One region of the Paenarthrobacter sp. NPDC089988 genome, then DNA from elsewhere that is predicted to be linked to it. Evidence: riboswitches for the same ligand, from Rfam matches in the RefSeq annotation. Region 1 holds a riboswitch; each other region holds the start of a gene.
What was found. Region 1 has a riboswitch for cyclic di-AMP ahead of ACIPV6_RS14005 (C40 family peptidase). Riboswitches for the same ligand answer to the same signal wherever they lie in the genome.
Positions count from the first base shown of each region.

Region 2: it holds a riboswitch for cyclic di-AMP, as region 1 does, so the genes downstream of both, ACIPV6_RS09500 (hypothetical protein) here and ACIPV6_RS14005 (C40 family peptidase) in region 1, are expected to answer to the same signal.
Region 3: it holds a riboswitch for cyclic di-AMP, as region 1 does, so the genes downstream of both, ACIPV6_RS07695 (hypothetical protein) here and ACIPV6_RS14005 (C40 family peptidase) in region 1, are expected to answer to the same signal.
Region 4: it holds a riboswitch for cyclic di-AMP, as region 1 does, so the genes downstream of both, ACIPV6_RS06625 (NlpC/P60 family protein) here and ACIPV6_RS14005 (C40 family peptidase) in region 1, are expected to answer to the same signal.

Region 1 covers NZ_JBIVGD010000011.1:37,729-45,586, forward strand. The annotation lists gene ACIPV6_RS13995 (metal-dependent transcriptional regulator) at 207-902, shown strand; cyclic di-AMP (ydaO/yuaA leader) riboswitch at 1,133-1,373, shown strand; gene ACIPV6_RS14000 (M23 family metallopeptidase) at 1,378-2,208, shown strand; cyclic di-AMP (ydaO/yuaA leader) riboswitch at 2,355-2,513, shown strand; gene ACIPV6_RS14005 (C40 family peptidase) at 2,569-3,264, shown strand; gene ACIPV6_RS14010 (NlpC/P60 family protein) at 3,361-4,125, shown strand; gene ACIPV6_RS14015 (HNH endonuclease) at 4,367-4,867, shown strand; gene ACIPV6_RS14020 (NTP transferase domain-containing protein) at 4,910-5,788, shown strand; gene ACIPV6_RS14025 (molybdopterin molybdotransferase MoeA) at 5,785-7,173, shown strand; gene ACIPV6_RS14030 (FdhF/YdeP family oxidoreductase) at 7,229-7,858, shown strand, end outside.
Region 2 covers NZ_JBIVGD010000006.1:64,853-72,710, forward strand. The annotation lists gene ACIPV6_RS09490 (ArnT family glycosyltransferase) at 1-975, opposite strand, end outside; gene ACIPV6_RS09495 (glycosyltransferase) at 972-2,315, opposite strand; gene ACIPV6_RS09500 (hypothetical protein) at 2,487-3,326, opposite strand; cyclic di-AMP (ydaO/yuaA leader) riboswitch at 3,330-3,513, opposite strand; gene ACIPV6_RS09505 (ATP-binding protein) at 3,622-5,112, opposite strand; gene ACIPV6_RS09510 (response regulator transcription factor) at 5,116-5,856, opposite strand; gene ACIPV6_RS09515 (hypothetical protein) at 6,059-6,973, shown strand; gene ACIPV6_RS09520 (winged helix-turn-helix domain-containing protein) at 7,538-7,858, shown strand, end outside.
Region 3 covers NZ_JBIVGD010000004.1:159,424-167,281, forward strand. The annotation lists gene ACIPV6_RS07675 (hypothetical protein) at 1-435, opposite strand, end outside; gene ACIPV6_RS07680 (DUF6480 family protein) at 798-1,040, shown strand; gene ACIPV6_RS07685 (ATP-dependent DNA ligase) at 1,116-2,177, opposite strand; gene ACIPV6_RS07690 (hypothetical protein) at 2,225-2,458, shown strand; cyclic di-AMP (ydaO/yuaA leader) riboswitch at 2,588-2,737, shown strand; gene ACIPV6_RS07695 (hypothetical protein) at 2,741-4,270, shown strand; gene ACIPV6_RS07700 (AEC family transporter) at 4,465-5,385, opposite strand; gene ACIPV6_RS07705 (PucR family transcriptional regulator) at 5,543-6,757, opposite strand; gene ald (alanine dehydrogenase) at 6,968-7,858, shown strand, end outside.
Region 4 covers NZ_JBIVGD010000003.1:260,024-267,881, forward strand. The annotation lists gene ACIPV6_RS06610 (PEP/pyruvate-binding domain-containing protein) at 1-1,701, opposite strand, end outside; gene ACIPV6_RS06615 (universal stress protein) at 1,719-2,756, opposite strand; gene ACIPV6_RS06620 (FAD-binding protein) at 3,170-3,901, shown strand; gene ACIPV6_RS06625 (NlpC/P60 family protein) at 4,102-4,881, opposite strand; cyclic di-AMP (ydaO/yuaA leader) riboswitch at 4,885-5,076, opposite strand; gene ACIPV6_RS06630 (copper resistance protein CopC) at 5,227-5,859, opposite strand; gene ACIPV6_RS06635 (NCS2 family permease) at 5,973-7,415, shown strand; gene hutG (formimidoylglutamase) at 7,574-7,858, shown strand, end outside.

The DNA of each region.
Region 1 (7,858 bases):
GGCAGGAACCTGCGGTTGTCATAGTCCGCCACGTGGAATGGTGCTGTCCGGGTGCGCAGGAACGCGGATGAGGATTATTCAGAGTAATTCCAAATAAGCTAAGCTGGAGGAAGCGTCATGGGGCGGCGCCACGGGACCGACCGCCTCGTCTGGACGCGGTACGGTGGACACTACGCGAGAACTGCGTTCGAGGAGAGCTGAGCTGGATGACGGATCTGATCGATACCACTGAGATGTATCTTCGTACCATCTTGGAGCTTGAAGAAGAGAACATCGTTGCTCTTCGGGCCCGCATTGCCGAGCGCCTGCGCCATTCCGGTCCCACTGTTTCCCAGACCATCGGCCGCATGGAGCGCGATGGCCTGGTGGTTGTTTCCAATGACCGCCATCTGGAGTTGACCGAGGTTGGCCGGAAGCGGGCCACCGAGGTGATGCGCAAGCACCGTCTGGCCGAGCGCCTCCTGGCCGATGTGATCGGCCTGGACTGGGCCTATGTGCATGACGAGGCCTGCCGCTGGGAGCACGTAATGAGTGAGCGGGTTGAACGCCGGCTTTACGAGTTGCTTGAGCACCCCACCGAGTCGCCCTATGGAAACCCGATCCCGGGCCTGGAAGCACTCGGTGGGCGGGCCAGCCAGATCTCCTTGAAGGGTGACGTCAACCTCATCCAGGCGATGGACGGCTATGCCACGGATTCACGGGTTGTGGTGAGTAGGTTGGCCGAACCCATCCAGGTTGAGCCCGAACTCCTGACCCAACTCGATGAAGGCGGGATCCGGCCGGGTGCGGCAGTCTCGTTGGCACGGGTAGGGGAGTACATCTCCGTCCGCGTCCCCGGCATCGAGGGCGCCCTCGAATTGCCCCCCGAAGTTGCAGCCCACGTCTTCGTGGCGGTTGGCTGAGCGTAGGACTTTCGAGGCACCTTTCCGAAAAAGGATGGGTGCCTCTTCTGGGTACCGGGCCGGAGTGTCTGATCTCACTAAGATCATCGGGTGCAACGGTGTGACCTGCAGTTTCCGCCGAAAGATGCTAAGGGCCCACCCCGTAAAGCGGCGCTCCGGAAGATAACGAATTTATTACCGAAGGCCTTAATCCCCTATAGTTATCTTCTAGCGCCGATACCAAAGCGTTACCTGATCTGGAGCCGAGCTCTGCCAGCAGATCAGGGGTGTTATCCACTACTGGCAGAGGCGGGGGAACCACCATCGGCTGCCTGAAGAAGCAGCCTTGGGGTGAAGTCCGCAGCAGCAGTGCCTACTTACGCAATTTCCTCCGGGATACCTGTGTGCCGTATGCGCTGCGTGCGGGCCGGGTCTTTGCACTCTCTGATCCGAATCCGACAGCTAACTTCGCAGGCTTTCTAGAGAGGAACAGAGTTTGACATCGCAGAACGTCAGGGGCCGCCGACGCGCGTCCGGCCCCGCTGCTGAGCTGCGGCCAGCCCGCGTCGTAACGGAGATCCGGCCCCGCGACACCCAGCGTCAGGTGCGCCGCCGTAAGAGCCCGTTGCGCCAGGTTGCCGATTTCGCCGCAGCCAGTGGCGTAGGGCAGAAAGCCGGAGTGGCACTGGCTGCCACAGGCCTCGCCCTTACTGTCGGTCTGCCAGCCACAAGCCCCGTTATGGCCACCTCCGAGTCGGGCCAAACAGAAGCTGCCCTTGCCGTCTCCGGTGGCAGCCAGCCTGAGGTTTCCGCGGAAGCATCGGCAAAAATCGACTTCAGCCGTGCGGCGGTGGCTACCAAAGCCGATCCCGACGGCAAGCTCAAGCAGTTGCTCAGCGCCCAGTCCGTCGGCAGCATCCAGGCCAGTTCCTCCAAAGGCACCCTTGGCAGCCCGCTGGACACGCTGTCCACGGCTTCTCCGTTCGGATACCGGGTCAGTCCTCTGACCGGCGGCACCGGCGACTTCCACCGCGGCCAGGACTTCGTTGCCCAGTGCGGCACCCAGGTCCACGCTGCAGCGGCCGGGAAGGTCACGTTCGCTGGGTGGCACGAGTACGGCGGAGGCAACCGCGTCGTGGTGGATCACGGCAATGGCCTTGAAACCACGTACAACCACCTGTCGTCGTTCAACGTCAAGGTTGGCCAGACTGTTAACCGCGGTGACGTCGTAGCCCTGAGCGGCACCACAGGTGCCTCCACGGGCTGCCACCTGCACTTCGAGGTCCAGGTCAACGGCGAAGTCGTGGACCCCATGGGCTGGCTCTAAGCAAAGTCGATGGTCGTCTCTCGCATTCGCGACACACCCCGTGACCTGAATGTGACATTCGTGTTCAACTGTTGTACCGTCTAAAGCGCATCGGCTTTTTAGGGGGCCGATGCACTTGAGTGGATTGCCTAGCTCTGCCACCACTCAGGGTCCGTTCGCATAATTCGTCTGGCAGGGGCGGGGGAACCACTTTTGGTCTTCGAGAGAAGGCCTTGGGGTTAAGTCACAAAGCTTCCCGAAGCGCGTGGCCGGATGACTCCCATCCGAATCCGACAGCTCACCTCGCAGGCATTGGGAGAGGCTACCTACGTGTCATCACGCACTACTTCTGCGCGCCACCGCGCCGAGACGGTTCACCCGTTGAACACTCTTTCGAAGGCTGTTTCAGCGAATGCCGGAACCGTTGGCCGCCAGGCCGCAGTTCTCGCGGCGGCCTCCGGCCTCGTCCTCAGCGTCGGCCTTCCGGCCCAGGCAGCGGACACCGATGTTTCCAAGGCCGAGACGAGCACGCAGCAACTCCTCACCACCGAGGTTGTCACTGCTGAGCCCACGGCCACCGTTTCCTTCGAGAGCCCCGTTGTGGCCACCAGGGAAGCCCCGAAGATCCAGCGCGCTTCGCAGACCACCCAGCGCTCGCAGACCGCTGGTAACCAGACCACTGGTGGCCAGGCCGCAGGCGCCCTCACCGCACAGTCTTCAAACGCCAAGGAAACGGCCTCCAGTGCCGCAGCTTCCGGCCTCGCCGCAATCGCCTACACGGGCATCGGCCACCCTTACGTTTGGGGCGGCACCACCCCCAACGGCTGGGACTGCTCCGGCTTCACCCAGTGGGTCTACGCCCAGGCCGGCATCAGCATTCCCCGCGTCAACGCCTGGACTGCCATGAAGGCCACCAGCACTCCGCAGCCGGGTGACCTGGTCATGCAGAACGGCGGCGCACACGTTGGCATCTACGTCGGCAACGGCATGATGATCAGCGCCCTCAACCCGAGCCAGGGCACCTTGCTTCACTCGGTGGCTTCCACCGGCACGTCTTCATTCTTCACCCTCCGCTAAAACCCCGTTCGGGGTACGCCAGCATGCCCCCCAAGTGCTGGCTTGCCCACAAACCGCACGTGCCCCAACCGCGTGCGGAAACGAAAAGAGATCAAAATGACCAGTGCACACAAGGTTGCACGGCACCGAGCTGAGGCCCCCAAGACCAGCTCCCTTGCCGTGATCGCGAAGGCTGTCAGCGACAACGCCGGTGGCGTGGGCCGCCAGGCAGCTGTGATCGCTGCCGCTTCAGGACTGGTCTTGACCAGTGGCGTTGCTGCGAACGCCGCCGATACCAACGTCCAGCGTGAGTCCACCGCCACCACGGCCCTGGACGTCCAGGCAGTCACTCAGTCCACCATCGCTGCCGATTCCACCGTGGCCATCTCCTACGAGAGCCCGGTCGTCACCACAGTGGAGGCTCCGGCTCCCGTCGTTGAGAAGCCCGCAAAGAAGGCCGCGTCCGGCTCCACTGCTACTACTGGCGCCAGCGCCACCGTGGCCGTCAGCAACCCGGCCACGGCCGCCAAAGCTCCAGCGGCGTCCAGTGGCCTCGGTGCTGCCATCGCCGCGGCGGCCTACGCCCAGCTCGGCGTGACCCAGGATTGCACCATGCTGGTAACCAACTCGCTGGCCGCTGTGGGCATCAACTTCCACGACTGGCCCGCCGGCTACCTCTCCCTCGGCCGCACCGTCAGCGCCGCCGAAGCGCAGCCGGGCGACCTCGCGTACTACGCCAACGGTGGTTACGGTGGAATGGCACACATCGCCGTGTACGTCGGTAACGGCATGGCAGTGCACGGTGGATGGAACGGATCCACCACCGCACTCTTCAGCGTGAACGTCGGCTCCGGCCCGGTCTTCATCCGCGTGAACGGCTGATACAAATTCTTTGAACGCCCCGCAGGAATCCCTGCGGGGCGTTCCGCTTTAAGCCCCCGCAGAGGGCCAGGCAAGGTGGCCCGCACATGAACATTCGCCGACACTGCCCGGGAACCGGTCCGAAAATTCGTTGATACGGCATATAAGTGCTTACCCTTATGGTGTCGATCCACAGCCCGTACATGCAGAGGGCAGCCGGCCCTCGTGCCCCTGACGGGTGCGGCCGTGAAGAGGTACGTGCATGCGCACACTCGTTCTGAATGCTGGATATGAACCGCTGGCGGTAGTAACCTTCCGCCGGGCGCTGGTCCTTGTGCTGACTGGGAAAGCTAGCGTAGTGGCCGAAGGCGGCGAACCTGTCGTCGGGCCACAGGAGATTCTGGGACGTCCGTCCGTGATTCTCCTCAACCGCTACATCCGTCCCCGGTACAACAGGATCACCGCTGTGAGCCGTCGCGGGGTGCTCCGCCGCGACGGCCACCGTTGCGCCTATTGCGGGAAGACAGCGCACACCATAGACCACGTCCACCCCAAATCCAGGGGCGGCGCGGATTCCTGGGAAAACCTGGTTGCGGCGTGCTTGAAATGCAATAACGCCAAGAGCAACCAGACGCTCGCCGAGATGGGCTGGAAACTTCGGTTCACCCCCGGCGTGCCCACGGGAACCATGTGGCAGATCAAAGAACTCGAGAAACCTGCGCCGGATTGGGACCCGTTCCTCTTGCCGGAATCCGCTGCCTGATCGATTTCTGTTGTGCTCCGTCCCTGCGGGTAATCTGGGCGGATGGAGTTCAACGCCGTGATCCTGGCGGGTGGCAGGGCCACCCGCCTCGGTGGCGTGCCCAAGCCGGAGTTGAAGTACGACGGCGCGAGCCTCCTTTCGCACGCCCTGGACGCAGTCCGGGGTGCTTCGCGGACGGTGGTGGTTGGGCCGCACCAGGAAGGCCTTCCGGAAAGGATCCTGTCCGCGCGCGAGGAGCCCGCATTCGCAGGACCGGCGGCGGCGATTGCCGCGGGGCTTGCCGCACTTGAGGCTGCTGATCCGGCTCCGTGGACCTTGGTGCTGGCCTGCGACATGCCGCACGCCTCACGGGGCGTGGCGGCCATCCTTGAGGGAGTTGAGGGGCATCATGGCACCGAAGGAGCCATGGCAGTGTCTTCCGACGGCAGGCAACAGCCTCTCCTTGGTATCTACAGCACGCAGGCACTGGAACGCGAAGTCGGTGCAGCCCAGTCGTTAACGAACGCATCTGTCTTCAAGCTGCTTGCTAGGCTGAACGTGCTGGCTGTTGCCGTTCCCGATGGCTCCACGGACGATGTGGATACGTGGGAGGACGCCGCGGCCCTGGGCATTGACAACGACTTGGAGGCGGACGTGAAAAGCCAGGACGAGACACTCGAAGAATGGTGCCGCATGCTGCTGCAGGCCTTTGAGCTTGAGGGCGTGGACGTGGACGTCAACGAGATCCTTGCCGTAGCCGGCGTGGCCGCGCACTCCGTGGTACGTCCCGCGGCGCCCTTGACCACGTTCATCGCGGGTTACGCGGCCGGAATGGCGCGCGGCATCGGCCAGGCCAACGAAGATGCCGCCATGGCCGCCGCCCTCGACCTTGCCCGCCAGGTAGCCAAGCAGTATGCGGAGCCCGGGGCCGAAACCGAATGACGGAGGCCCCCGAACAGGGCCACCATGCGGCGCATACCTGGCACGAAGCCAGGCAGCGTGCGTTCGACGTCGCCACTCCCATACCCGCAAGCCCTGTTCCGCTGCGCGCGGCGTTGGGGCGGACCCTTGCCCAGGACGTGCTTGCCCTGCAGGACATGCCGCACTACGCGTCGTCGGCCATGGATGGTTGGGCCGTGAACGGCAGCGGTCCGTGGATCCTCAACGAACCCGGCCAGCGGCTGGCACCACACCAGGCCAGCCCGATCGTCACCGGCGGGCTGATTCCACCCGGTGCCAAAGCGGTTCTCCGCAGCGAAAGCGGCATCATCGCCACGGACGACGACGGCCTGCCGGTTTTGGCGCTCGGCGGCACCGCGAAGCCGGGGGAGCCGCGCAACGGCCAGCACATCCGCAAGGCGGCCGAGGAAGCTGCTGAGGGCGAGGTCCTGCTGAAGAAGGCAACGGTGCTGAACCCCGCGCACCTGGCCGTCGCGGCCCTGGCCGGCCTGGACGAACTCCCTGTCCTGGGCAAACCCTTGGTGAGGTTCCTCCTTACCGGGTCCGAGGTGGTTGAACAGGGCGTCCCTGCCCCCGGACAGGTCAGGGATACCTTCGGGCCGCAGCTGGGTTCGGTGGTGGAGCTCCTTGGCGGGATCGACGGCGGGCTGGTCCGTGTGGGCGATAACTACGGGGAGTGGCTCGCGGCGCTGCAGGACGCGGAGCCGGGCACCCTGGAAGCGGGCATGACGGAACTGGGCACTACGGAACTGGACAAGACGGAACTGGGCGCCGACGCAGACCCGCCTGCCGACGTCGTTATTACTACTGGCGGGACCGGACGCTCGGGAACTGACCATTTCCGCAGGGCCGTAGCGGAGTTGGGCGGGACGCTGCTGATTGATGGGATCGCCATGCGTCCCGGGCACCCGGCCGTTCTGGCGGAACTGCCGGATGGCCGCTTCGTCCTGGGCCTGCCGGGGAACCCCCTCGCAGCCATGATGGCCCTCTTTACCGTGGGCGGACCGCTGCTGGCAGCCCTGGGCCACGGACGCCTCGGAGATGTGGGCGAAGTACCGTGCGGTTCCATGATCGATGCCGACCCGGGCCGCACGCGTTTGATGCCGTTCAAGCTGGTTTACGGGCTGGCGTCGCCGTCCCAGCATGCCGGGCCGGGAATGATGCGCGGGTTGGCAGGAGCGGACGGCGTCATGGTGGTGCCTCCCCACGGGGTGCAGATGGGCGAACCGGTGCAAGCCTTCCCGCTGCCGTGGGGAAAACCGCTGCCCGCTCCCAAAGCTGCCGGGGACAAACCGCGCAAGGCCCCCGTTCGCACCGCAAAGAAGCCATCGGCGGGACCGGTGGACTGGAGCGCGCTGGACGCCTGACGCTGTCCGTGGACGCGGGTGGCGGCTTTGCCGCCGGGCTTGTAATGATGGACACATGAACAGGCATGCCCCAGAACAGGACATCAACGAGGATGACCTGCAGATCCACCCGCCCAAACGAGCTGCTGCCGGCCTGAAGGCCGTGAGCGTCGCCCTCGAACGGGGCTACTCCCAGGCCGGTGTGGCCCGTACGGTCCGGTCCATGCTCCGGGTCAACCAGCGTGATGGCTTCGACTGCCCGGGTTGCGCCTGGCCGGAGTCCATTACGGGCCGGCGAAGCCCTGCGGAGTTCTGTGAGAACGGCGCCAAGGCGATCGCCGAAGAAAGCACCACCCGTACCGTCGGCGCTGAATTCTGGGCCGAGCACTCCATAGCGGACCTCGAAGACAAGACCGAGTGGTGGCTGGGCAGCCAGGGCCGCATTGCCGAACCCGTGGTCATCAGGCCGGGGGACACCCACTACTCGCCCATCAGCTGGACCGACGCGTTTGCCTTGATCGGCGAGCACATCAACGCCTCCACGCCGGATCGCTGCGTGTTCTACACCTCGGGCCGGACGGCCAACGAAACAGCGTTCATGTACCAGCTGTTTGCGAGGAGCCTGGGCACCAACAACCTGCCGGACTGCTCCAACATGTGTCACGAGTCCTCTGGAAGTGCCCTCAACCCCACCATCGGCATTGGC
Region 2 (7,858 bases), on a different contig from region 1:
GGTGCCGAACATACGGCCCAGGCCGGCCGCGCCACCGAATCCGGCATTGCCGCCCATGCCTCCGCCACCGCCGGGCATGCCGCCCCCGGCACCACCTTCGCCCGATCCGGTGATGCGGCCCAGGCCGTTGTAGCCGAACGTGAGTTCAAGGAAGCTGTTGCCCTCCGACCCTGCCATGTAGGGGCGCGCCGAGGCGGGGGTCAGCTGGAAGATCGCAATGTACGTCCCGGCAACAGCCACGATTCCCGCTGCGGCGGCCAAGAGGTGCAGGATCCTGTTGCGGAGCGTTGTGGGAGCTGCCCACAGGTACGCGAGCGCCAGTCCGGGCACAATCAGGAAGCCTTGGAGCATCTTGCTCAGGAACGCCAGCCCAACAACGGCACCGGCCGCGGCAAGCCACTTCCAACCCGCCTTCTCGATGGCCCGAGTTGTCAGGTAGGCGGCCAGCACCAGGCACAGCGTGAGCATGGCGTCCGGGTTGTTGAACCTGAACATCAGCGCTGCAACCGGGGTCAGAGCCAGTGCGCCACCGGCGATGAGGCCCGCCGCGGGTCCGGCCACGCGCTTGACCGCCAGGTACAAAAGCCCGACGGCGGCCACTCCCATGAGTGCCTCCGGGACCAGCATGCTGGTGGGGGAGAAGCCGAAGACCCTGCCCACGAGCGCGGGAATCCAGAGGGAAGCCGGTGGCTTGTCTACGGTGATGGCGTTGCCGGCGTCGAGCGAGCCGAAGAACAAGGCCGTCCAGTCCTTGGTGCCGGCCTGGATGGCGGCGGCGTAGAAGGAATTGCCGTAGCCCGTGGCCGCGAGGTTCCAGAGGTAGAGGAAGGCTGTCGCCACGATGAGCCCGGCGGCGGAGGGGCGGACCCAGCGAGCCTGCCGACCGAACGCCAAGCGCTGCAACCGTGATTTGGTCTGCCGGGTGGCCACGGGTTCCGCTGCGGTGGCCGTGCCCGGTTGGAGTGCGGTGATCACTTCGCTGCCACCTCCGTGGCCTGGTCGGGCGTCGCTGCCAGCGTCGGGCGGCGGAACACCCACAACCGGAACAGCAGGAACCGGGCCACCGTTGCGGTGAGGTTCGCCCCAACCACGGTTGCCACCTCAACCCAGCGGTCCGGCGTCGTGCTTCCATGCACCAGGGCGAGCGCACCGGAGGTGAGCGCCAAGCCGATGCCGAAGACGATCAGCCCTTCGAAGTGGTGCCGTGCGTGGTTGCCGCCGTGGATGCCGAACGTGAAGCGGCGGTTGGCGGCGGTGTTGGCCACGGCGGTGATGATGAGCGCCAGGAAGTTGGCGAGCTGCGGGTCCATGAAACCACGGCAGAGCAGGAAGATCACAAGGTAGGCCACGGTGGACACGGCACCGATGAATCCGAAGCGAACCAATTGCCCGAACAGGCTGGTGCGCGGCGTGGCCTCGGAGGTCCGTGAGGAAGCGGGGAGCGGTCCGCGGGCCAGTGCGGCACGAAGTTCGGGAACGGGGATGCGCCCGGTGACCAGGTCGCGCGTCAGGCGCGCCATTCCGCGCAGGTCCGCTAGTGCGGTACGTACGACGTCGACGCTTGAGTTGGGATCGTCGGTCCAGTCCACGGGGACTTCATGGACGCGGAGTCCGCAGCGTTCGGCGAGGACCAGCAGTTCGGTGTCGAAGAACCAGGCGTTGTCCAGCGTGTGCGGGAGGATTTGGTGGGCAACGTCAGCGCGGATGGCCTTGAAGCCGCACTGCGCGTCGGAGAACCGGGCGCCCATGACGGTGTGCAGGAGGACGTTGTAGCTGCGGGACACGAATTCGCGCTTCGGCCCGCGGACTACCCGGGAGTTGCGGGAAAGCCGGGTGCCGATGGCCAAGTCCGAGTGCCCGGAGATCAGCGGGGCCAGCAGTGGGGCCAGGGCGGCGAGGTCGGTGGAGAGATCCACATCCATGTAGGCCAGCACGGGAGAAGGCGACGCGAGCCAGACCTGGCGGAGGGCGTTGCCCCGACCCTTTTCCTCGAAGCGCATGACGGCAATCTCGGGGAGTTCGCGGGCCAGTCGCTCGGCGATCTTCAGGGTGTTGTCCGTGCTTGCATTGTCCGCCACCGTGATGCGAAAGGAATGCGGGAAAGTGTCCACGAGGTGTCCGTGCAGGCGGCGCAGGCACTCCTCGAGGTCTGTTTCCTCGTTGTGGACGGGAACGGTGACGTCTAGGACGGGAACCGTGGTCCGGGTGTCCACGGGAGAGCGCCGCATCTGCCGGTGGGGCAAGGCAGGAGCGGCGGAGTGCCCCGCATGGGCGGGGTTCGGCAGCGCACTGGTGGCTGGATCTATAAGCGTCATGCATCCACAGTGGAGCCGCCGATTGTGAGGGCTTTAGGCGGAAGCTGTGACGGGACTGTGTAACTGAGGCGCGGCCGGACATGCGAAAGCCGCCCCCGTTCACGCCGTGCGCAGCAGTTGGGGTTGCTGCGCGCGGCGGGAACAGGAGCGGCTATCGGAAAGCTTCCGGGCTTAGTACCAGTTGTTGGCCAAGTGGAAGGCAAGGGCTGCGGACGGCGAACCGTAGCGTTCCTTGATGTAGTTCAGGCCCCACTTGATCTGGGTCTGGTAGTTGGTCTGCCAGTCGGCTCCGGCGGATGCCATCTTGGATGCCGGGAGCGACTGGACAATGCCGTAAGCGCCACTGGAAGCATTGGTGGCAGTGGTCCGCCAGTTGGATTCCTTTTCCCACAGGGTGTTGAGGGCGGTCATTTCGCCCGGGCCCCAGCCGTAGTTGGCCAGGATGCTGGCGGCATAGGCCTTGGCTGCTGCGGGATCGTCGATTGCCTTGGGGGCAGCGGCGGCGGCTGCAGCTGCTGCTGCCGCCTTGTCAGCGGCGGCCTTTGCTGCGGCGTCGGCGGCGGCTTTCTCGGCTGCTGCCTGTGCTGCGGCAGCCTGGTCGGCGGCGGCCTTCTCTGCTGCTGCCTTGTCAGCGGCGGCTTTGTCCGCAGCGGCCTTCTGGGCGGCGGCCTGCGCAGCTGCTGCCTTGGCCGCGGCGTCCTGCTTGGCAGCATCTGCCTGCGCAGCGGCCTCTGCGGCAACATTTTCGCGGGTCTGGGGGCTAACCTGCGCAGCGGCCTGGGTCTGGGCGGCCTGGCTCAGTTCCGGCAGGTTGAACGCGGCATTGGCGGCCTGTCCCAGCGAAGCGACGCCGAGTGCGGCGGCAACGACGCCGGCTACGACCGACATGCGGTGGCCGGCCTTGCCCTGGCGCGCGGCGTTCTTCAGAACGGCCTGCGACTTGGTCAGGGGAGCATCGTTTTCGTCGCGATGACGCGCGGAATGGCGCGTCTGATCCTTGAATTCAGACATGTGTGATTACCTCTCAGCGCCTGCGGAGTTAGCTGTCGGGTTCGGATGAGGTCATCCGGCCGCGCGCGTAGCAGCGGCTTCACCCCAAGGGCCGGCGCAATGCCTGGCCCGGAGACTCTGGGTCCCCCGTCTCTGCCTCGATGAGAACGGAACTCCGGGAAGTGGCAGAGCTCGGCGCATCCCGGGTGCGGGCCTCTTGGGGCGACCCACCCTTTCGACGGTACAGGAGGATTTTGCTTAAGTCACATTTAGGTAACAGAGATCACGACGGCGGTGCGTCGCCTTGCCGGTTTCGTTATACGCGTTCACTGGTCACCGAAGGGAGCCGCAGAGCGAACTCCGTGCGCCCCGGTTTGGAGGTCACTTCGACGCTGCCACCGTGCGCTCCGACGATCGATTCGACGATCGACAAGCCCAGCCCTGAGGTGCCCTCCGACCCCGAACGTGCCGCGTCGGCCCGGGCGAATCGGGAGAAGATCCGGCCCTGGAAATCCGCGGGAATGCCTGGCCCGTTGTCCGTCACGGTGACCACTGCACTCCCGTCCGCGCTCAGCATGACGCCGGTGACCACAGTGGTGCCCGGATCGGTGTGCTTGCGGGCGTTGGACAGCAGGTTGGCCAGCACCTGATGAAGTTGCGTGCCGTCTCCACGGACCGTGATCGGTTCGTCGGGAAGCTTGAGCTGCCATACGTGGTCCGGGGCCATCACTTTCTCGTCAGTCACGGTTTCAATGACCAACTGCGTCAGGTCCACGTCCGTGACCTTCAAAGGCTGCCCTTCGTCCAAACGAGCCAGGAGCAGCAAGTCCTCCACCAAAGTGCTCATCCGTTCCGATTGGCTTTGGACGCGTGCCAGCGACTTGCGGCCATCCTCGGTGAAGTTCTCGGTCATGCGCAGCATCTCGGTGTAACCCCGGATGGCCGTGAGGGGCGTACGGAGCTCATGGGAGGCGTCGGCAACGAATTGCCGGACCTTGGTTTCACTTTCCTGCCTGGCTTCGAGGGCGCTGGCAACGTTGTTCAGCATTTGGTTGAGGGCATAGCCCACGCTGCCTACTTCGGTACCAGGGTGTGAGGCCGACGCGGGTACGCGCACCGCGAGAGCTACCTCGCCGGCGTCGAGTGGCAGGCGGGAAACCTTGGTGGCCACTTCGGACAGTTGCTCCAGCGGCCGCATGGTCCGCCGGATAATGACGGTGCCGGCCAGCCCGATCAGTACCAGTCCACCCAGTGACACGAACACCATGGTCCAGACGAGGGACGCTTGGGTGCTCTGCTTGTCAGCAAGTGGCAGGCCTGTCACGATCACGTCGCCGTAGGCCGTCTTTACGGCGACCAAGCGGTAGTCGCCGTTGGACAGCGAACGGTCCACGGGTCGGTTGTCCAGGGGGAGGTCCAGCAGGATCTGTTTGTCTTCGGTAGACAGAGTGGCACGGTTTCCGGCGGCATCTATGAGCCCGGCGCTGCTGACGGTCGATCCGCTGATCCGCGCATTCAGGGTTCCGGCGCCCTGCCCACGGGCTTCGAGGGGGTCCGGCCGGCCGTTCGGGAAGCTCGACGGCGGTCTGCCGAAGTCGTTTGCGCGGCTGGACGCCTGCTCCAATTGCTTGTCCAACTGACGGTTGAACACCATGTCCATGGACGCATAGCTCACTACGCCCACCGCCCCGCAGATGGCAACGAGCAGTGCCATGGCTACGAGCACCAGACGGGTCCGCAAATGCCAGGTGGATGGGTCCAGCCAACTCCGCTGCGTCTTCCTGGCGACCCCTGAGAGTGTGGTCAAGGCTTAGTCCGCGGGCTTGATGACGTAGCCTGCGCCACGAACGGTGTGGATCATGGGCGGGTGGTTGGCCTCGATCTTCTTGCGCAGGTAGGAGATGTAGAGTTCCACGATGTTGGCCTGTCCGCCGAAGTCGTAGTCCCACACGCGGTCGAGGATCTGGGCCTTGCTGACCACGCGTTTAGGGTTCTCCATGAGGTAGCGCAGGAGCTCGAACTGGGTTGCCGTGAGGGCGATGTCCTCGCCGGCCCGGGTTACTTCGCGGGTGTCCACATTCAGGGTGAGGTCGCCCACCACCAGTTCTGCGGTGTCCATGGCGGCAACACCTGAACGCTGCACCAAGCGGTGAAGGCGCAGCAGCACTTCCTCCATGCTGAACGGCTTGGTCACGTAGTCGTCACCGCCCGCCGCCAGGCCAACGATGCGGTCCTGTACGGCGTCCTTGGCGGTGAGGAAGAGGGCGGGGACTTCCGGGGCGAACGCGCGGATCCGGTTAAGGACCTCGACGCCGTCGAATCCGGGAAGCATGACGTCCAGCACCAGGACGTCCGGGCGGAAGTCTTTAGCGAGCTTCACGGCTTCTGGTCCGTCGGCGGCCACGGCGACGGACCAGCCGGCCATGCGGAGGCCCATGCTCATGAGTTCGGCGAGGCTCGGCTCGTCGTCGACCACCAGGGCGCGGATGGGGGAGCCGTCCGGGTGGGAGAGCTGGGGAAGGTTGTTGGTCATGGAGTGCGGGGATGCCATGTGACAACTCTCCAATCTGCTGGTTTGCCGGCGCTTTGCCGGTCCTGTGAGGACCCTGTGAAGTCAACACTAGCGAGGTGGGAGTCCTGAAACACGCGAATCCACAGGTCACAGGAGGGACTGCTCCTCAACACAGCTTCCGCACAGCCAGGCAGCCGACTCTGGGGCCTAAGAGGACCAACAACCCCATCAGGAGAACACCATGAACCAGCAGCAGCGCCCCGAAGACCCTACGTCCCCGGCCTCGCAAGGCAGCACCCAGCCCGGCGGGACCCAGCCCTCGGCTGGGTGGGGCGCTCCGCCGTCGGGCCTTTCCGCAGCCAACAGCGGATGGGGGGCTCCGACGTCGGGCCCTTCCGCAGCCGATAACGGATGGGGAGCTCCGCCGTCAAACACCAATGGCTGGGGTGCTCCTTCCGCGAACGGCTGGGGCACCTCCCTGCCCGGCAAGGACAAGGGAACCCTGCCGAGCCGGTGGACGCTCAAGCGGACCCTCATCGTGGCCGGCGTTGCCGTGGTTGTCGCCGCAGGAACGGCCGCGGGTTTCTACTCCTTGGGTAACGCCGGCTCGGCAGATGCGGCCAATGTTCCGTTGGGCCAATCCGGCGGACTCGGTGCGCAGCAAGGTGTGTCCGGACAAGGCCTCGGACCCGGCGGAACCAGCCCGGATGACAGCGGGCAAAGCGGAACTGGCACGAACGGCCTGGGCACGCCTGGTCAGATGGGCGGCATGTCGCCTGACGGCTTGGGCATGGCCGGTGGCCTGAACGCCGCAATCCATTCGGAGTACGTGGTTCTCCGCGACAACGAATACGTGACCATGGCCGATCAGCTCGGCACGGTCAGTGAGGTTTCGTCCAATTCCCTGACGGTCAAGAGCTCCGATGGGTTCTCCAAGACGTACGTCCTCAGTTCGGATACAGCCGTAGCCCAAGGCACCAGGCAGCGGGGCGGCACCACCAGCAGCCTGACCATTGCGGACATCACGTCGGGCGCCACGGTGCGGGTAACAGCGACCAAGGACGGCGACACCTACACGGCCGCATCCGTCCGGCTCACCACTGCAACCACGTCCTCGGGACAGGGCTCGACGTCGGGTTCGGGCACCACTTCCTGACCCGCCGCCCGCACGGTGTAGCCGTTTCTACCGCTTGTAGCAGATTGGGGCCACTAAAATCGAGATGGAGTCGAGTTGCGACTGGTCAGTAACTGTTTCAGATCGTGAGATTCCATGGCCGCGTAGGGATAGAAAATCGCGAAGGCCATAATGCACTATTCGTCGAAGAAAGTTCACTCCATGTTCAATATTTCGGGCATCGGACGAATGGAATGACGTTCATTTTAGGGGCCTGCTGAATTGTGATTTGAGGCACAATACTGCCCGTTGTCTCAGGATGTGGACGTTAGGGCACATTGTTACTTGCGTGTTGCCTTTGTTACGTTGCACACTTCCAATGTGAACAAGAACTCAACAGCACCTGCAGCCGCAGCAATCTGGTCCAGCGCACCCGCTGGCGACGAGACCCGCTGTTGTCGAATGCAAGCCTAACTTTCCACCCCAAAGAAGTTTCAGGCATTCGCCCCCTTGCCCAGCGTTGGGCGCCCCTCCCCGGACTCATTGCGGGGACAACCAGCATTCGAAGCCGCGATGACGGCTATTCACTTTTGAGGTAAGCACTCCATGTCAGTTGCATCCGGATACGTCCACATCTCTGTCCGTAACGCCAATAAGGCCGCTTCCAATGCCGGCCTCCGCCCCGGTTTCGGCAACCGTCCGGGCTACGCCCCCGGTTCCCAGGGCGCCCAGCAGGCACCCGGGTACGTCCCGCAGGGCTACAACCCGAACTCTTACGGCCAGTTGCGCGCAGTACCCACCAACGAACCAGCGCCTATTACTGCGCCCACCCCGGTGGTTGCCCAGACCGAGCGCCTTCGCCCCGTCGCCAACGACAACGTGGCCCGCGGATTCGTGCTCTACATGGGTATTGACGAGGAAACCGCT
Region 3 (7,858 bases), on a different contig from region 1:
TGTCCAGGTCCTTGTGAATTTCACGCCGTCAGCCGTAGCCGCCGATCTTCCACCTCGAAATGCCCTGTTGAGGCAGCTATTCCAAAGAAGCTCATGCGACGCCCGAAATCGCTGTGGTTCCCGCCCTACATATCCCCCCGGTTCCAAAAGTCCCTTCCAGAAGCCGAACATCAAGCCTGCAATGAGGTGGCCGGAGGTGCGCCGTCCCTGCGGCAATTTCGACCAGGCCTCGGCCAGCTTGTTCCGGCTCGGCCCATCCAGCCCAATGTCTGCCGTGTACCAGAAACGCCCGTAGGCAATCTCCAGTTGCTTGGCCATAGCGTTCCTCACGGCCACTTCCACGATTGCGATGTCGGCCAAAAGGGCTGCCGAAACGTCACGATCCCAAATATAGAGCTGTCTCGCCAGCGAGTGATCGTACGAGGCAGCGGCCATGTACGTTGCCATGCGGACTGGGGTGATGGCCTCGTCGAGGGCGCGGCTGTGGGCGCCGTTGGACCAAGTTTGGGCATTGGTCAGTATTCGGCGCTCCTTGCTAGACTGCAGATGAAGTCCCCGGACCCGCCTCTCTGGACATGAGCCATGATGCGGCCGGGGTTTTTTGTACGCCCATTCTAGGTAAGGGGCCGAAACAGAACTCTGCAAAAACCATCTTTTCCACAGGCCTCTCACTGAACGGGAAAGACTTTGAGCGCGAGGAACGGCGTGGCGCCGGGCTGCCCTTGTTGGACGCGGGGCCCGAGGCTAGGCTGGCAGGGCAGTGCAAATCATAAGGTTACTGAGGAAGAGGTTTGGCCATGACGAGCTATGACCCCGAGGACGACCCCCAAACGTTCGGCGTTTCCGGCGCCGCAGAGCCGGACAGCATCCACGAGGATCCGGACATGCGGCAGGACGAAGACCAAGACCCCGCAGCCTCCTCGAATCCGGATCCGGAAGACGGCAACATCACCGGACTGGAGCCGGGCGGCGGAGTGCCTCCGGGAGAAACCCCTCCCGGTGAAGGCAGCATGAGCGGCGACCAAGGCCACGAGGAGTAACCGCTCCACATCAATCGCCAGGCCGCTGCTCCGTTATGGGCAACATCGAGATAGCGGCTTGGCGGCGATTGGGCGCTATTTCAGCCGCAGGATCTCGCCCAGATCGTAGTCGGCCGGTTCCTCCAGCTGCGAGTAGGTGCAACTGTCCGGAGTCCGGTCCGGCCGCCACCGACGGAACTGGGTGGTGTGCCTGAAGCGATCGCCCTCCATGTAGTCGTATGCCACCTCGATCACGAGTTCCGGGCGCAACGGCACAAAGGAAAAGTCCTTCCCGGCACTCCACCGGCTTTGGCCACCGGGCATCCTGGATCCCCCGGCGGACTCCTGGTTGGCCCATTCACCCCACGGATGCTCGGCGAATTCCACCTGGTATGGCTCCAACTCGGCTACCAAGGCTTCCCGCTTGGCCATGGGGAACGACGCCACGACACCCACATGGTGCAGGTGGCCTGAGTCGTCATAGAGCCCCAGCAACATGGACCCCACAACCTTGGCTGTTTTGTGCCAACGGAATCCTGCCACCACGCAGTCAGCCGTCCGTTCATGCTTCGTCTTGAACATCACCCGCTTGTTCGGCTGATAGGTGCCGTCCAGCGGCTTGGACAGCACGCCGTCGAGCCCGGCTCCCTCCAGTTGCACGAACCATTCCTTGGCGCGGTCAAGGTCGGTGACCGCAGGCGTGATGTACACGGGCGGTTCGGCGTCGGCGAGCGCCTTCTCCAGCGCAGCCCTGCGTTCGGCGAAGGGCCGTCCTGTCAGGTCCTCATCCCCCAGGGCGAGCAGGTCGAACGCCACCAGCGAGGACGGTGTCTTCTCTGCGAGCATCCGGACGCGGCTGTCGGCCGGGTGGATTCGCTGCTGGAGCCCCTCGAAGTCCAAACGGTTGCCGGAAATGAGGATGATCTCACCGTCGACTACGCATTTCTCCGGGAGGTTCTTTTGGAGCGCGTCCACGAGTTCGGGGAAGTAGCGGGTCATGGGCTTCTCGTTGCGGCTGCCGAGGACGATCTCGTCTCCGTCCTTGAACACGATGGTCCGGAAGCCGTCCCATTTAGGTTCGTAGTGCCCCACATCCGGGATGTCGGGCACGGACTTGGCGAGCATGGGCGAAACGGGCGGCATCACAGGCAGGTCCATAGGATCATGTCTACCGGCCAGTACATGCCCAAAGCTAGTGTTGACCCATGGATTTGTTGGCCGTGCTGGCTGCCGTACTCTGCGGTCCCGCCCTCGTGGCGCTCCTTTGGATCTGGACCCGGCGCCGGAGCAGTAAGCGTCCGGTGAAACGCGCAGCCTTGGCGGGCGTCCTCGGCATCGTGGACGAGATCTACCGCCCCGAAACCCACCTTGCGCACCAGGTACAAAAGGTCCAGCATGAATTGCCGGCTAGGGCGCCAGCACCGAAGGGTAGGCGATAAGGTCACCTCGAATCCTTGGACGTTCCGTCCGTTACATTAATGTGACTTTACTTCCCTGCTCCTGTACGGTCGAAGGGCGACCCCGATCTCCGCTGGGCCGCTTCCGGGCTGACGCCGAGCTCTGCCGCATCCCGGAATCCGCCAGATCCGCGGCAGAGACGGGGGACCCAGAGTTCCCGGGCCTGCATTCCGCAGGCCCTTGGGGTGAAGCCGCCACGTGCGGCCGGACGGCCTCGTCCGAACCCGACAGCTAACCTCGCAGGCGTTGAGAGGCAATCACCCATGTCCCCAACCATGGATCAGCCGCGCCGTGCCCAGGAGGCCACCGAGCGCACCAAGCCAACCGGACGCCGTCGGGCCCAACCCAGCGGACAGTCCCCCACCAGCGTTGAAAGCACGACGGCGGCATCCGCCGCTGCTGCCAATCCCACCGCTCCTGCGCCCACCGCTCCTGCGCCCATGACGCGCGCGGAGCGCCGCGCGGCCGAGCGCGAGGCAGCCGCCCAGGCTGTCATCGCGCCGGAAGCTTCGGCTTCGGACGATGTTGCTGCTCCTGCCTCAGACCACGTGCCCAGCACGACGGCGGACGATGCCCCTCGGATTGCGTCGACGACGCCCGGGCCGCCGACGTCCGCGATCCCCGTGGTGCAGCCAGCCGAGCCTGCTTCTGAGGCAGAGGCCGCTCCGGCGACGGCCGCCATCCCGGTGGTACAGCCCGCCGAGCCCGCTTCTGAAGCCGAAGCTGCTCCCGCGACGGCGGCTATTCCGGTGGTACAGCCCGCCGGGCCCACCTCCGAAGCCGAAGCCGCTCCCGCGACGGCCGCTATTCCGGTGATGAAGCCGTCCGAGCCTGAACCAGCCACCGCATTCATTCCGACAGTCGCCGCCCCGGCGATCGGCGCATCCGAAGCCCATCCTGAGTCCAGTGCCCAGCCGAAGACGCCTGCACAGATTGCCGCTGCCGCAACGGCCTCCGCGGGCTTGGCAAGCCAGCAGGCCAGAGCGGCCAAGGCAGCTGACGGTTCACAGCCGCGCAGGGCCGCCACTTTTCCCGGTACGGCCACGTCAGCGAGCCCGGCCACGTCGGCCGCCACTGGCAAGTCGACCACCGCAAGCAAATCGGCCTTCGGTTCGTTTGGGGCGTCGTCCTTCACCCGGGAACCGCACTCGGTCCTGACCAAGGCCGCTTCCGTGAAAACGATGGGCCAGCGCATGGCCGTCGTGGCTGGAGCGCTGGGCTTGGTCCTGACGGTGGGTACGGTCAGTCAGGCCTTGGATCTCCCGCTGTTCGGCCAGGACAACCAATCGCAGCAAGCCAGCGGCTCTTCCAAGGACGCCGACGGGCGGGCAACGGGCACCGCATCCCCCGGCCCGACGCCGTCGTACACCACGGCTTCGTCTACGTCCGCAGCCACGACCGACGCGGGCCAGCCCTCAGCCGACGCGGCACCACCCGCAGCCGAGGCACCTGCTGCCGCACCGGCGTCGTCGGCAGCTGCTCCGCAGGTTTCGCTGGCAGCACCCAAGTGGGTCCCGTCCACGACTCCTTCGGCCGTTGCCCCGGTGCCCGGAGTAACTTCCCCGGTCCCGAGCCAGCCTGCAGCGCCGCCGTCGGACACCATCACGGCACCGACGCCGACCCCCACCACTACTCCGACACCCACAGTCACACCGACGCCGACGCCTACACCCACCCAGACGTCCAAGCCGAGGCCCAGCAACGACCCAAAAGCAAGCAGCGCCCCGACGACCAGTGAGCCCACCCTGAGTGTGGACGGCTTGCTGGACCTTGCCAAGGAGGCGCTGAAATGAGCACGCGCATGCCTCGGACAACCACGCACATCGGCTGGCACGGCCGGTACTGCAGCAGCAGCCGGACGGCGTCCTTCCGCCGCCGGATGGGCCGCTGGAGTTGCCAGCGCTTGCGGCGGTCGTAGGATCCAGAGCAAGAAAATGAGGCAGTCACCCGCGCGGGTGGCTGCCTCATTCGCATTGCCGCCGCCAAGTCACCCCAATAACCAGGCGACGACCAGAAGCGCCGCAACGCAGAGCACGGTGGTGCACAGAATCACATCCCGGGCCACAACCGTGCCGCGGCCATAGGGAGAAGCAAAGAGGAACACGTTCTGCCCAGTAGGCAGGGCGGCCATAATGACGCTTGCCAGCAAGTGGTTGCCGTCCAATCCAAAAACAAACCGCGCCAGAACCCACGCCACCACGGGCATGCCTGCCACTTTGAGAAGCGTGGCCACCAAGGTCTCCACCCTCCCGTCCCCCTGCTGCAGCGGCGCCTTCCCTGCCAAGGACATGCCGAAGGCCAAAAGAACCATGGGCACGGCAGCCCCCGCCAGCATGTCCACGGGCTTCTGCACCAACTCCGGCGCGCGCCAACCGGTCAGGGCCATTGCAACGCCAAGACCGGATGCAATGATCATGGGGTTGCCCAGGGGTTGGAGGATGACGCGCTTCCAGTGGATCTTTTCGCCACCCGCCAGGCCAAGGATGGTCACATAGAAGGGCGCCAGGACCAGCAGTTGCACCAGGAGGACCGGGGCGACGTGCTGGGCCGTCCCTACGGCATAGAGGGAAACCGGGATGCCTATGTTATTTGCATTGGCGTAGCTGCTGGCCATGGCACCGACCGCCGTTTCCGCGACGGAGCGGCGAAAGAACAGGAAACTCAGCAAGCAATAGAGAAGCCCCACGATCACCGCGGAGAGCAGCGCGAGCGGGGCATCGATACCCAGCGCGGCACGGATATCGCTGCCGGCCACCACCGTGTACAGCAACGCCGGGTTGGTGATGTAGAAGGCCGTCTTGGTCAAGGCGCCTTGGACGTCGGGCGACAGCACCTTCAATCGCACTGCCACGTATCCCACGGCGATGACCGCAGAAATGATGAGGATTCCGGAAACAACGCCGCCCACACTGATCCTTCCGAGAAGTGAGAAACCGTTTTCTCAGAGTAGGCGGACGGCAGCCCGGCTGTCCATTTGGTTCTGGTGCGCGGCTTGGGGCACGGCGTGCGGCTCAGATGCGCGGCGTGCTGCTCGGCTGCCCGGGGCGCGGCTCAGCCGGCGGGGGTCAGATCCGGGGCCGCCCGGCCCAGCGCCGCGCTTTCAACGCTGCATGCAGCTCCAGCCGGATGGCACCGCCCAGCGGATCCGCTCCGATGAGTTGGCGGATCTTGCCAAGCCGGTTGTAGATGCTGCTGCGGTGCAGGTGGAGTTTTGCGGCGACGTCCTGGACCGAGCCGTCGTTGTCGTACAGCAACTCGAGGACGGGAAGCAGTTCGCCGTTGCGGTCGTGGTCCTCGAGGGCGCGGAAGTGCACGGATCCGGCGTCGTCCCAGCCGCCAGGTGCCTGCAGCCGGTCGAACAATTGGTAGACCCCCACGGACTTGCTGTCCACGAGCTCGCCGAGTGGAAGATCAACAGCAGCAGCCTGGGCGGCCACCTTCGATTGGCGGTAAGCACCTGCGAGTTGCCGGATCACCTGGATCGGCTCGCTGATGCCCAGGATCACGCGATCCACTTTCCGCCCGGCGCGCTTGGCCAGTTCCAACTGGTAGTGCACCAGGACTTGGGCGTGATCGGCACGGCCGCCGGATTCGCGGAACAGCACCACGGAATGGGTCTCGGTCCCGGCACTGAACAGGGCCGCATCAACGCCGATGGTCGACTGCAACGCGGCGGAACGGTGCGTCAGCGTGGCCGCGAGAGGGTCGACGGCGGACCCGGCACCGTCGGCGTCCAGTATGGTCACTACCTGCCAGGGGCCGCGGCCTTGGATTTCCTTCCACCCGGCAACGGCGGCCACTGCGTTGGATTCTCCGCCGCAGGCCGCCAGGAACTCCTGTTCCCGGCGCCTCCGGAATTCCGACTCGGCCGTGTTCGAGTCGAGCAGGAGCCCTGCCAGCAAGTCCAACTCGTCACGGACCCCTGGCAGTTCGGCGAGTATCGCCGTCGCGCTTTGCTCCTCAAGGTCCTGCTGGACCCATAAGTAGCCCACGCGGAAACCGCGGACCAGCAAGGGGACGCACACCCGGCCCAGCATGCCGAGCTCGTCGTTCGCCGGCACCACAACGGGACGCACCGCCGTCGCAATTCCGTGGGAGAGCTGCCACGCGCTGACGTCGCTTGGCACCTTCTTGCTGAGCAGGAAATTTACGCGGACGCGGTCGGCGTGCGACTGGTTGGAACTGTAGGCGAGGAGGACGCCGTCGAGGTCTTCAAGCGAGAGTCCGCGTCCCAGCTTCAATGCCACGCGTTCAACGATTTGCTCCACGTCTTGCTGCATCCGGAAAGCGTACCAACACCAGGCGACACTTGACGCTTGAGTGCTCGACAAATGTCGAGCCTGAAATCCAGAAAACCTTGAATTTCCGCGGTTTCTGCCAGCGCACTTCAGCAGCGTCCATGTCGCCTGCCTCACAGCCGGATCTATTCTGGAATCACAGCCCACAGCAACAAATCCGGCCTTAAGAGGCCGCTGACGATGGAGCCCCACATGATCATTGGCGTCCCCAAGGAAATCAAGAACAACGAGTTCCGCGTAGCCATCACGGCCGCCGGCGTGCACGAGTTCCGCACCCACGGGCACACCGTCCTAGTGGAGCGCGGCGCAGGCCTCGGATCCGGCATCACCGACGAGGAATACTCGATCGCCGGAGCCGAAATCGTTGCCGACGCTGACGACGTTTGGGGCCGCGCAGACATGGTCATGAAGGTCAAGGAACCCATCAAGGCCGAGTACCACCGCTTCCGCAAGGGCCTGATCCTCTTCACCTACCTGCACCTCGCCGCCGAACCCGAGCTCACCGCTGAGCTCATCAACTCCGGCGTCACGGCCATCGCCTACGAAACCGTGCAGGAAGGCCGCACCCTCCCCCTGCTAGCCCCGATGTCCGAGGTCGCAGGCCGCCTGTCCGTCGTGGTGGGCGCGTCCTCCCTCATGGCCCCGGCTGGCGGCAAGGGCATCCTCCTGGGCGGCGTACCGGGCGTCCGCCCGGCCAAGGTTGTTGTCCTCGGCGCCGGCGTTGCGGGAACCAACGCCGCTGCCATGGCGCTGGGCCTCGGTGCTGATGTCACCATCATGGACATCAACATCAACCGGCTGCGCGAACTCGACGCCCTCTACCAGGGCCGCCTGAAGACCGTCGCCTCCAACGCCTACGAGATCGAGAAGTCAGTTGTCGACGCAGATCTCGTGATCGGCTCCGTCCTGATCCCGGGCGCCAAGGCTCCCAAGCTGGTCACCAACGAACTCGTGTCCCGGATGAAGCCGGGCTCGGTGCTGGTGGACATCGCCGTGGACCAGGGCGGCTGCTTCGAGGACACGCACCCCACCACCCACCAGGAACCGACGTACAAGGTCCACAACTCGATCTTCTACTGCGTT
Region 4 (7,858 bases), on a different contig from region 1:
GCTTGTTGCCGCTTCCGGTGCCGCCAACGATTCCTGGAGCTCCTGGTCAAGCCTGTCCACGCACCGCATTGCCGCCGTTGGCCGGAAAAGCGCCCGGAAAATCGCCTCCGGCACCCGGTACGCGGCGGCAACGGGTGCCACGTGCCGGATGAGCTTGAACGGCGTCTTGTTGGTGACGGCGAACCGGGGATCATCGCCGAGTCCACGGATCAGGGCAGCCGAGCGGGCTTCCATGATGTCGAAGACCCTGGGCACGATCAGCCGTCCTACCCTGCTGCGGAGTACTGACGTGACGTCGAAGAAGATCCGCTGCCCTGCTTCGTAGTACGGCGATGGCCCCGAACGCGGATGAGGCACGTTGAAGTGGGCCTTGCCCGCCACACAGGACGCGATAAGGCGGATCCCTGCCAGTCCCATGGGCGTCAACGGGCGGGTGAGTCCCTGGGCCAGGCTGAAGTTGAGGAAGGCGTGTTCTCCGGGAATGTCCGGCTTCCGCGTGGTTTGCGGATACAGGGTGGTGATGGGCCGGGCCTGGGTGAGCCAGAGCTTGCCTGCTTGGTCGATGGCCCATTCGGTGTCCTGCGGAGCGTCGTAGTGCTCCTCGACCCGCAGGCCGAGCGCCGCCACAGCCTTGACCTGCCCATCGCTGAGGCAGGGTTCCGGGGGCGCCTCGGAGGCGTCCTGTTCTACCCTTTCCGTGCCGCCGCCGGCCACAGAGCGGATTTCCACCTGCCTGTCACCGAGGGTGCGCTTCAGGATGCGGCCGCTCTGCATGTCAACCACGTATTGGTCAGGGTTCACAGCCCCGGACACCACGGCCTCGCCGAGCCCGGGACTGGCATCGATCACGGCTTCCCGACGGCGGCCGGTCACCGGATTCGCGGTAAACATCACCCCTGCGGTGGCTGACTGGACCAGCTCCTGGACCACCACGGCCAAGGCCACCGTGGAATGGTCGATGCCGTTGGTGGACCGGTAGCTCACTGCCCGGTCAGTCCAGAGGGAGGCCCAGCATTTGCTGACGGCGTCCAGGACGGAGTCCACGCCCACGACGTTCAGGAAGGTGTCCTGCTGGCCGGCGAAGCTTGCGAAGGCGAGGTCTTCGGCGGTTGCCGAAGACCGGACCGCGACCGGAACGTCGGTTCCCAAGGCGAGGTACGCGGCGCGCACCTGCCTGGCGACTTTCGGCGGAATCCCGGCGTCGAGGACCAACGACCGGGCACGGGCCGCGAGGGAGTTGAGGTGGGCGGGGTCAGGGCCGGCCGGGGAGCCGTTGCGCACCGGTGTCGCGCCCGCCGGGGTACCGCCCGAAGCGGCAGGTTCCGGGCCGCCCGTGGCGCGGGCGCCCGTCGGTTCACCGCCCGAAGCGGCAGGTTCCGGGCCGCCCGTGGCGCGGGCGCCCGCCGGGTCCGCGCCGGAAGCCGCGGCCTCCATAGCCGCGAAGACCCCTTCCATTCCGGCGGACGCCAGCGAATGGCGGTAGGCCGCCGTCGTGAGGCAGAAGCCCGGAGGAACCGGCAGCCCGGCCGCCGTCAGTTCACCGAGGTTGGCAGCCTTGCCGCCAACCTCCGCGAGCATGCCTGCCCGGATCTCCTCCAGCGGCAGGATGAATCCGGAGCCGTCAGTCTCCTGTGTCTGCGGCGGCTCATGTGCCTTTACCCCCGGGTCCTTTGCCCGTGCGCCGGGATCCTGGCCGTCCATCGACCGGCGCCGTTGCCCTATTCAGCCCCGAGCATGGGACCGAAGTTGGCCCGGTCGGCGAGTCGCGGGTCCTCCCGGTCCGGAACCACCATCACGGGGCCCTTGGCATGGTGCAGGACGCCGTCGGATGTGGAGCCAAGGAGCATCCCGGCAAAACCGCCGCGGCCGCGGGTACCCAGTACCACCAGCTCAACGCCCCTGCTCGCTTCCACCAGGACATCCACAGGCGAGCCGTCGGTCAGTTCGGTTTCCACGGTCAATGTGGGGAAGTGGCTGCGCAACCATGCGACACCGGCGTCCAATTGCACCTTGATATCCGCGAACAGGGCGTCCCTGTCCAGCGGCGCGGGCACCCAGGCGAGGGAGCCGCTGTATTGCGGGACGGCGCAAACGACCCGCAGCTTGGCTCCCATCCGTTCTGCCTGCTCGGCAGCTTCCAAAACTGCGATGCGGGCTTGCTCGGAACCATCGACGCCCACCACCACCACGTTCTCCACCGTGCGCGGACCGGCCTTGGCGTGCTCGGCCTTGATGTGGCGGTCCTCGGTGTTCTCCCCGAGGCGGTCGGCGCAGTACAAAGGCACCGTAACCGTGGGGCATTTTGCGTGGGCCGGGAGCGCGCTGCTCACCGAACCCAGGAGCCGCCCAACGAAGCCTCCCCGGCCCCGGCTTCCGAAGACCAGCAAAGCGGCTTCGGTTGAAAGGTCCAGCAGTACCCCGGCGGCATCTCCGTTTTCCACGGAGGCATCCACGTCCAGGTCATAGCCGGCCACCTTTTCCATGGCCTGCTTGACAATCGCTTCCGCGCCCTCGCGGATGACGGAATCGTCCACGGTGGCGTAACCGCCGTCCAGCCCGGAGGCCGCGAAAATCGGCACCGAATAGGCCGTGACGATATGAAGGGGAAGTTGGCGGCGTTCTGCCTCGCGGGCGGCCCACACCAAAGCGCATTGACCGTGTTCCGAGCCGTCTACTCCGACGACGATTCCACCGGGGGCAACGGCTTCTCCGTCGCCGCTCCGGGGTTCTTCAACGTGACTGCCGTGCTGGTCCATGGGGCCCGCCTCTCCACCTGCTGCTTTTGTTCCGGTCATTCTGCCAGAGGTTTCACCCCGCAAGGTGACGCGCCCGGCCTGGTGCGAATATCCGGGGAAAGAGAAGTTCAGGGCATCCCCTTCCACTGCCCACTATTCTCGGTTGCCAAGGCCGAATCAAGGCGACTTTTCGCCGGTCGCATAACGGTCCGGGCTCGGTTTCAGGTGTGGTTGTTGGACTCTGGATGAACAAGTAAAAACACGCTGCCACTGAGGCTATCCACGGCCCTAAAAGTTCTGTAGTGTTCGAGTCACCGAATGGCCGGCAAGCGTGTTCCAGGACACACCCGGCCATTTGTTTGCGGACGCTGGGGGAGCTTGGACGCGAAACAACGCGATGCCTTCGGGCACACACGTCAAGGAGGAGCCAAGCAGTGTCACTCACGCCTGATTCCGGCACAGAGCGCACCACCACCGTGGTGATTGGAGCCGGGCTTTCCGGCCTGGCCGTGGCCAGCGAGCTCAGCCGCTACGGAGTTGGCTCAATTGTTGTGGATGGGTTTGGATCCCTGTCCACATCCGGTCCCTCCGTCCACACGGGAATGCTGCAGCGCTGCGACGCTGCCGACCCCGCGGCCATGCTGGAACGCAACCAGATCCTCCGGCACTTGCGGAACTACGCAGCCAGCCATCAGCTCGACGTGCGGAGCACCACCAAGGCGGTGCGCCTGGATTTCCTGGGAGCCAACCAGGGCCTGCAGCTTGGCGAGCGGGCCGTGCCAGGGCTCTCGGCTCCCGGCGTCAGTGGCCCCGGCCTGGCGACGGCGGGACTCGCACCCTTTGAGTCGGCACCGTTCGACTCAGCACCCTTCGACTTAGCACCCCGCCAGTGGGCCGTGCACACGGCCAGCGGCATCCTTCTGGCGGACCACATTGTGGTGACGCGCTGCGCCCAGAGCCACTTGCGCCGGATGTTGGCCGAACTGGGCATCGCGATCGGGCAGAACCTCGTGGCCGCCATGCGGGCGGTCGGGATGCACCTTGTTGGCGTCGGCGAACTTATCACACCCACGCCCAAGGAAGTGCTGCGGCAAGCGAAGGCCGTGGGACAGGCGATCTCGTCGAAGGTGGCGCTCCCGGCCGGACCGGGCATCGCGATCGCCTGAAGCTCCGGCACAGTGCCGCACCTGGAAACGGGCACCTCGGCCGCCTGACCAACCGGCATGCCCGCTGCTGCGAGCAGCCAAATGTCGCGAGCATCCACATGCCAGGGACCCCGAGTCCCCAGCAAGCCCTTAACAGCCAAAGGCCGGCACCCGGAGAGCAATCTCTCCCAGGTGCCGGCCTTGGTGTTTAAGCGTGAAGCTTAGGCGCCAGCGCGTACGTACGTGATGGGGCCGGTTGCGGTCAGCCAGCTGATCGGGTGGATGCCGGTCTGGTTGCCGTTGATGCCACCGCTGATGGCCTGGCCATTGCCGATGTAGATGGCAACGTGGCCGGACTGGACGATCATGTCGCCGGGCTGGGGATCGCTGACTACCTTGCCGTAGTTCATGAACTGCATCGGAGCGAGGTCACCCACGGGGATTCCTGCCGAGCCGAGGGCGCGCTCCACCATGGCGGTGCAGTCCTGCATGATGCCGATCTGGGCGTAAGCCGAGGCAACCATGGCTGCGTTGACGCTGCCGGCAGGTGCTGCTGCTGCAGGGGCCGCGGCGGCGGGGGCAGCCGCGGTAGCTGCAACAGTAGCCTTGGCGGTGGTGGCCGTAGTGGTTGCCTTCTTGGCCGGAGCCGCAGCCACCGGAGCCGGCTTCTCGATAACGGGAGCCGCGACGGAGGAAACCGCGGGGCGCTCGAAGTTGATGGTGGCCGTTGCAGCTGCGGTGACTACCTTGTTGGGGGTCTCCGCAACGGTTTCGGCAACCGTCGCCGGGCTGGAGTCGCGCTGGACCGGAGCCTGTGCGGGGGTCTCGGCAGCGTGGGCGGCAATGGAGCCGGTCAGGACAAGGCCGGAAGCTGCAGCAATGACGGCTGCCTGGCGGCCAGCGCCGGAAGCATTGCTGGCAACGGCCTTGGAGATGGAGATGAACGGATTGGGACGTGCGATGTCCGCCTTACGACGGCCGCGAAGAATGCGTGAAGACATGAAAAAGCCTCTCCCGATGCCTGCGAGGTTAGCTGTCGGATTCGGATGGGAGTCACCCGGTCACTATCCCCCGCTGTTCAGCGGAAGCCTCGTGACTTCACCCCAAGGCGCGCTCGATGGCGGCCTAAAATGGGTTCCCCGTCTCTGCCGTAGGTTTGTCTGCGAACGGATTCCGGACTGCGGCAGAGCTAGGCAATCAGGCCGGAAGTGCCCCAAAGATGGATCGGGCACAGGTACTACCGTAACGGATGATCACCCCAAAGTCACATTTGAGTAACGAGGAGTTCGCTTTGCGCGTGTCGCGGTAACCCTTTCGAGATTTTCGCAGGTATGTAGAAAACCGCGTCATTCCGCGGAATTATCGCCCTCAGCCTCGTTGGACGCGGCCAACTTCCTGCGGGCTGTAACGGCCAGGAAAACCACCAGGCCGACGGCCACCACGGCGAGGCCCACAATGCTCCAAGGGAAGGGCTGGGAAGCGGCCGGAGCCGACTCGCCGGAGCCGGTCCCCGGAGCGGCCGTTCCCGCGCTCGGAATCACCGCTCCCGAGGCCGAAGCGGACGGTGAGGCGCCCGCGGAGCCGCTCGCCGCCGTCGTGCTTCCCGCGGTGGCCGTGAACTTGAAGGTGCCCTCAATGGGGTGCGAATCGGAGCTGACGACGCGCCACACCACGGTGTACTCACCGGCCGGCGCTCCCGGACGCAACTTTTGGACTGCTTGGTTGTCGATGATTTCGACGGCCCCGTCTGCCCAGTTTTCGCCGCCCGCGGTGACCGTCATGCCGGAGCCGATCGCCAGCGGACGGTTGTTGAAAGTGATGGAGACCGACGCCGGCACGGCCGCCACGGTGGCTCCGTTGGCCGGAGTGGTGGACTCGGCCACGTCGTGCGCGGACGCGGGGGCGGCACCGAAAAGTACCGCCGAGGCGAAGGCAAGGGCGGCAACGACGGCGGCCAGAAGCGGGCGGATGGTACGCATGGGGCGGTTTCTCCTAATGTTGGCTTCCTTACAGACTAGGCGAATCGTCCGGGCGCCCCGTAGCCGCGGGCATAGGATTTGAGAGCACACTCACCCGATCCCCGGAGACCTTCATGCTTAAACAAGGTTCTGCCATAGACCGCTACTTCAAGATTTCCGAACGTGGTTCCACGTACTCACGGGAAATCCGTGGCGGGTTCGCGACCTTCTTTGCCATGAGCTACATCGTGGTCCTGAACCCCCTGATCCTCTCCGGAGCCGACTCCAGCGGAGCGTCACTCGGCTTCACCGCCGTCGCTGCCACCACCGCGTTCGTTGCGGGCATCCTCACCATCCTCATGGGAGCCTGGGCCAAGCACCCGTTCGCCGTGGCCACGGGCCTGGGCGTCAATGCCTTCGTTGCCGTCACCGTCGCTTCGCATCCGGGGCTGACGTGGCCGGACATGATGGGACTGGTGGTCCTGTCCGGCCTGACCATGCTGATCTTGGTCCTCACGGGGTTCCGGACCGCCGTATTCAAGGCCGTGCCGGAAGCACTGAAGACCGCGATCGTCGTGGGCATCGGCCTGTTCATTGCCCTGATCGGACTCGTCAACGCCGGGTTCGTCCGGCGCATCCCCGACGCCGCCGGAACCACGGTTCCCCTGGGACTTGGCGTGGACGGCAAGCTCATGGGCTGGCCCACGCTGGTTTTCGCTGTCGGCCTGATCCTGACCATCGCCTTGGTGGTCCGCAAGGTGCGCGGCGCGATCCTGATCGGCATCGTCGTATCCACCGCGCTGGCAGCGATCCTGGAATTCACACTGCACATCGGCCCGAGCTTCGACGGCAAGAACGTCAACCCCCGCGGCTGGTCCCTCGTGGCGCCGACGCTCTCCGAGTGGGGCGCGCCGGACCTGTCCTTGATCGGCAAGGCGAACCCTTTCGGCGCCTTTGAACATCTTGGCTTCATCGCCGCAGCGCTGCTGGCCTTCGTGATCCTGCTCAGCATCTTCTTCGACGCCATGGGCACCATGGTGGGCCTGGCCAACGAGGCCGGAACCGTGGACGAGCACGGCAACATCCCCAACGTGGACCGTGTGCTCCAGGTGGACGCCCTTGGCGCGATTGTTGGTGGCGGCGCGTCCGTCTCCTCCAACCAGATCTTCGTGGAGTCCGGTGCCGGCATCGGCGAAGGTGCGCGGACCGGGCTGGCGTCCATCGTGACCGGCCTGCTGTTCCTGGTGGCCATGTTCTTCACGCCGCTCATCAACCTGGTTCCGTTCGAAGCCGTTGCCCCCGCACTGGTGGTGGTGGGCTTCATGATGGTGTCCCAGGTGGGCAAGATCGACTGGCAGGACTGGGGCGTGGGCATCCCGGCGTTCCTGACCATCGCCCTCATGCCGTTCACCTACTCGATCGCCAACGGCCTCGGGGCAGGCTTTATCTCGTACGTCCTGATCCGCACCTTCCAAGGCCGCGCCCGTGAAGTGCACCCCCTGATGTGGGTTGTTGCAGCGGCGTTCCTGCTGTTCTTCGGCATCGGAACGGTGGAGGAACTGCTGGGCGTCAAGTAAGTCGCTGCGCCGAGTTGGCATTTGATGACAGTCCGAGGCTCCCGCATTGTCATCAAATGCCAACTCGCGGTTTTTTGAGGGGACGGATGTCCGGTATTTCAGACACTCCGGACCCGGAACTGCTGGCTTTGGCAGTCCGGGTCCGGTGTGCTTTAAGCATGGAAACCAGCGCCTTCACCGTAGATGTCAGCCCCACGCCGTGGACCGGCCGTTTTGATGGCGACGGCGACGAACACCGCCGCTGGTGGCAGGCCGTGGCTCCCCATACTCCGGAGGCCGCAGCAGCCGCCGCGCGTCCCGCCGTCGTGCTTGGCTTCTGCAGTGACGCCGGCGTCAAGCGCAACAAGGGGCGCGTGGGTGCCGCCGCGGCTCCGGCCGCCATCCGTGCCGCGCTGGGTCCCCTGGCCTTCCACCTGGACCGCGATGTTTTCGACGCCGGCGAC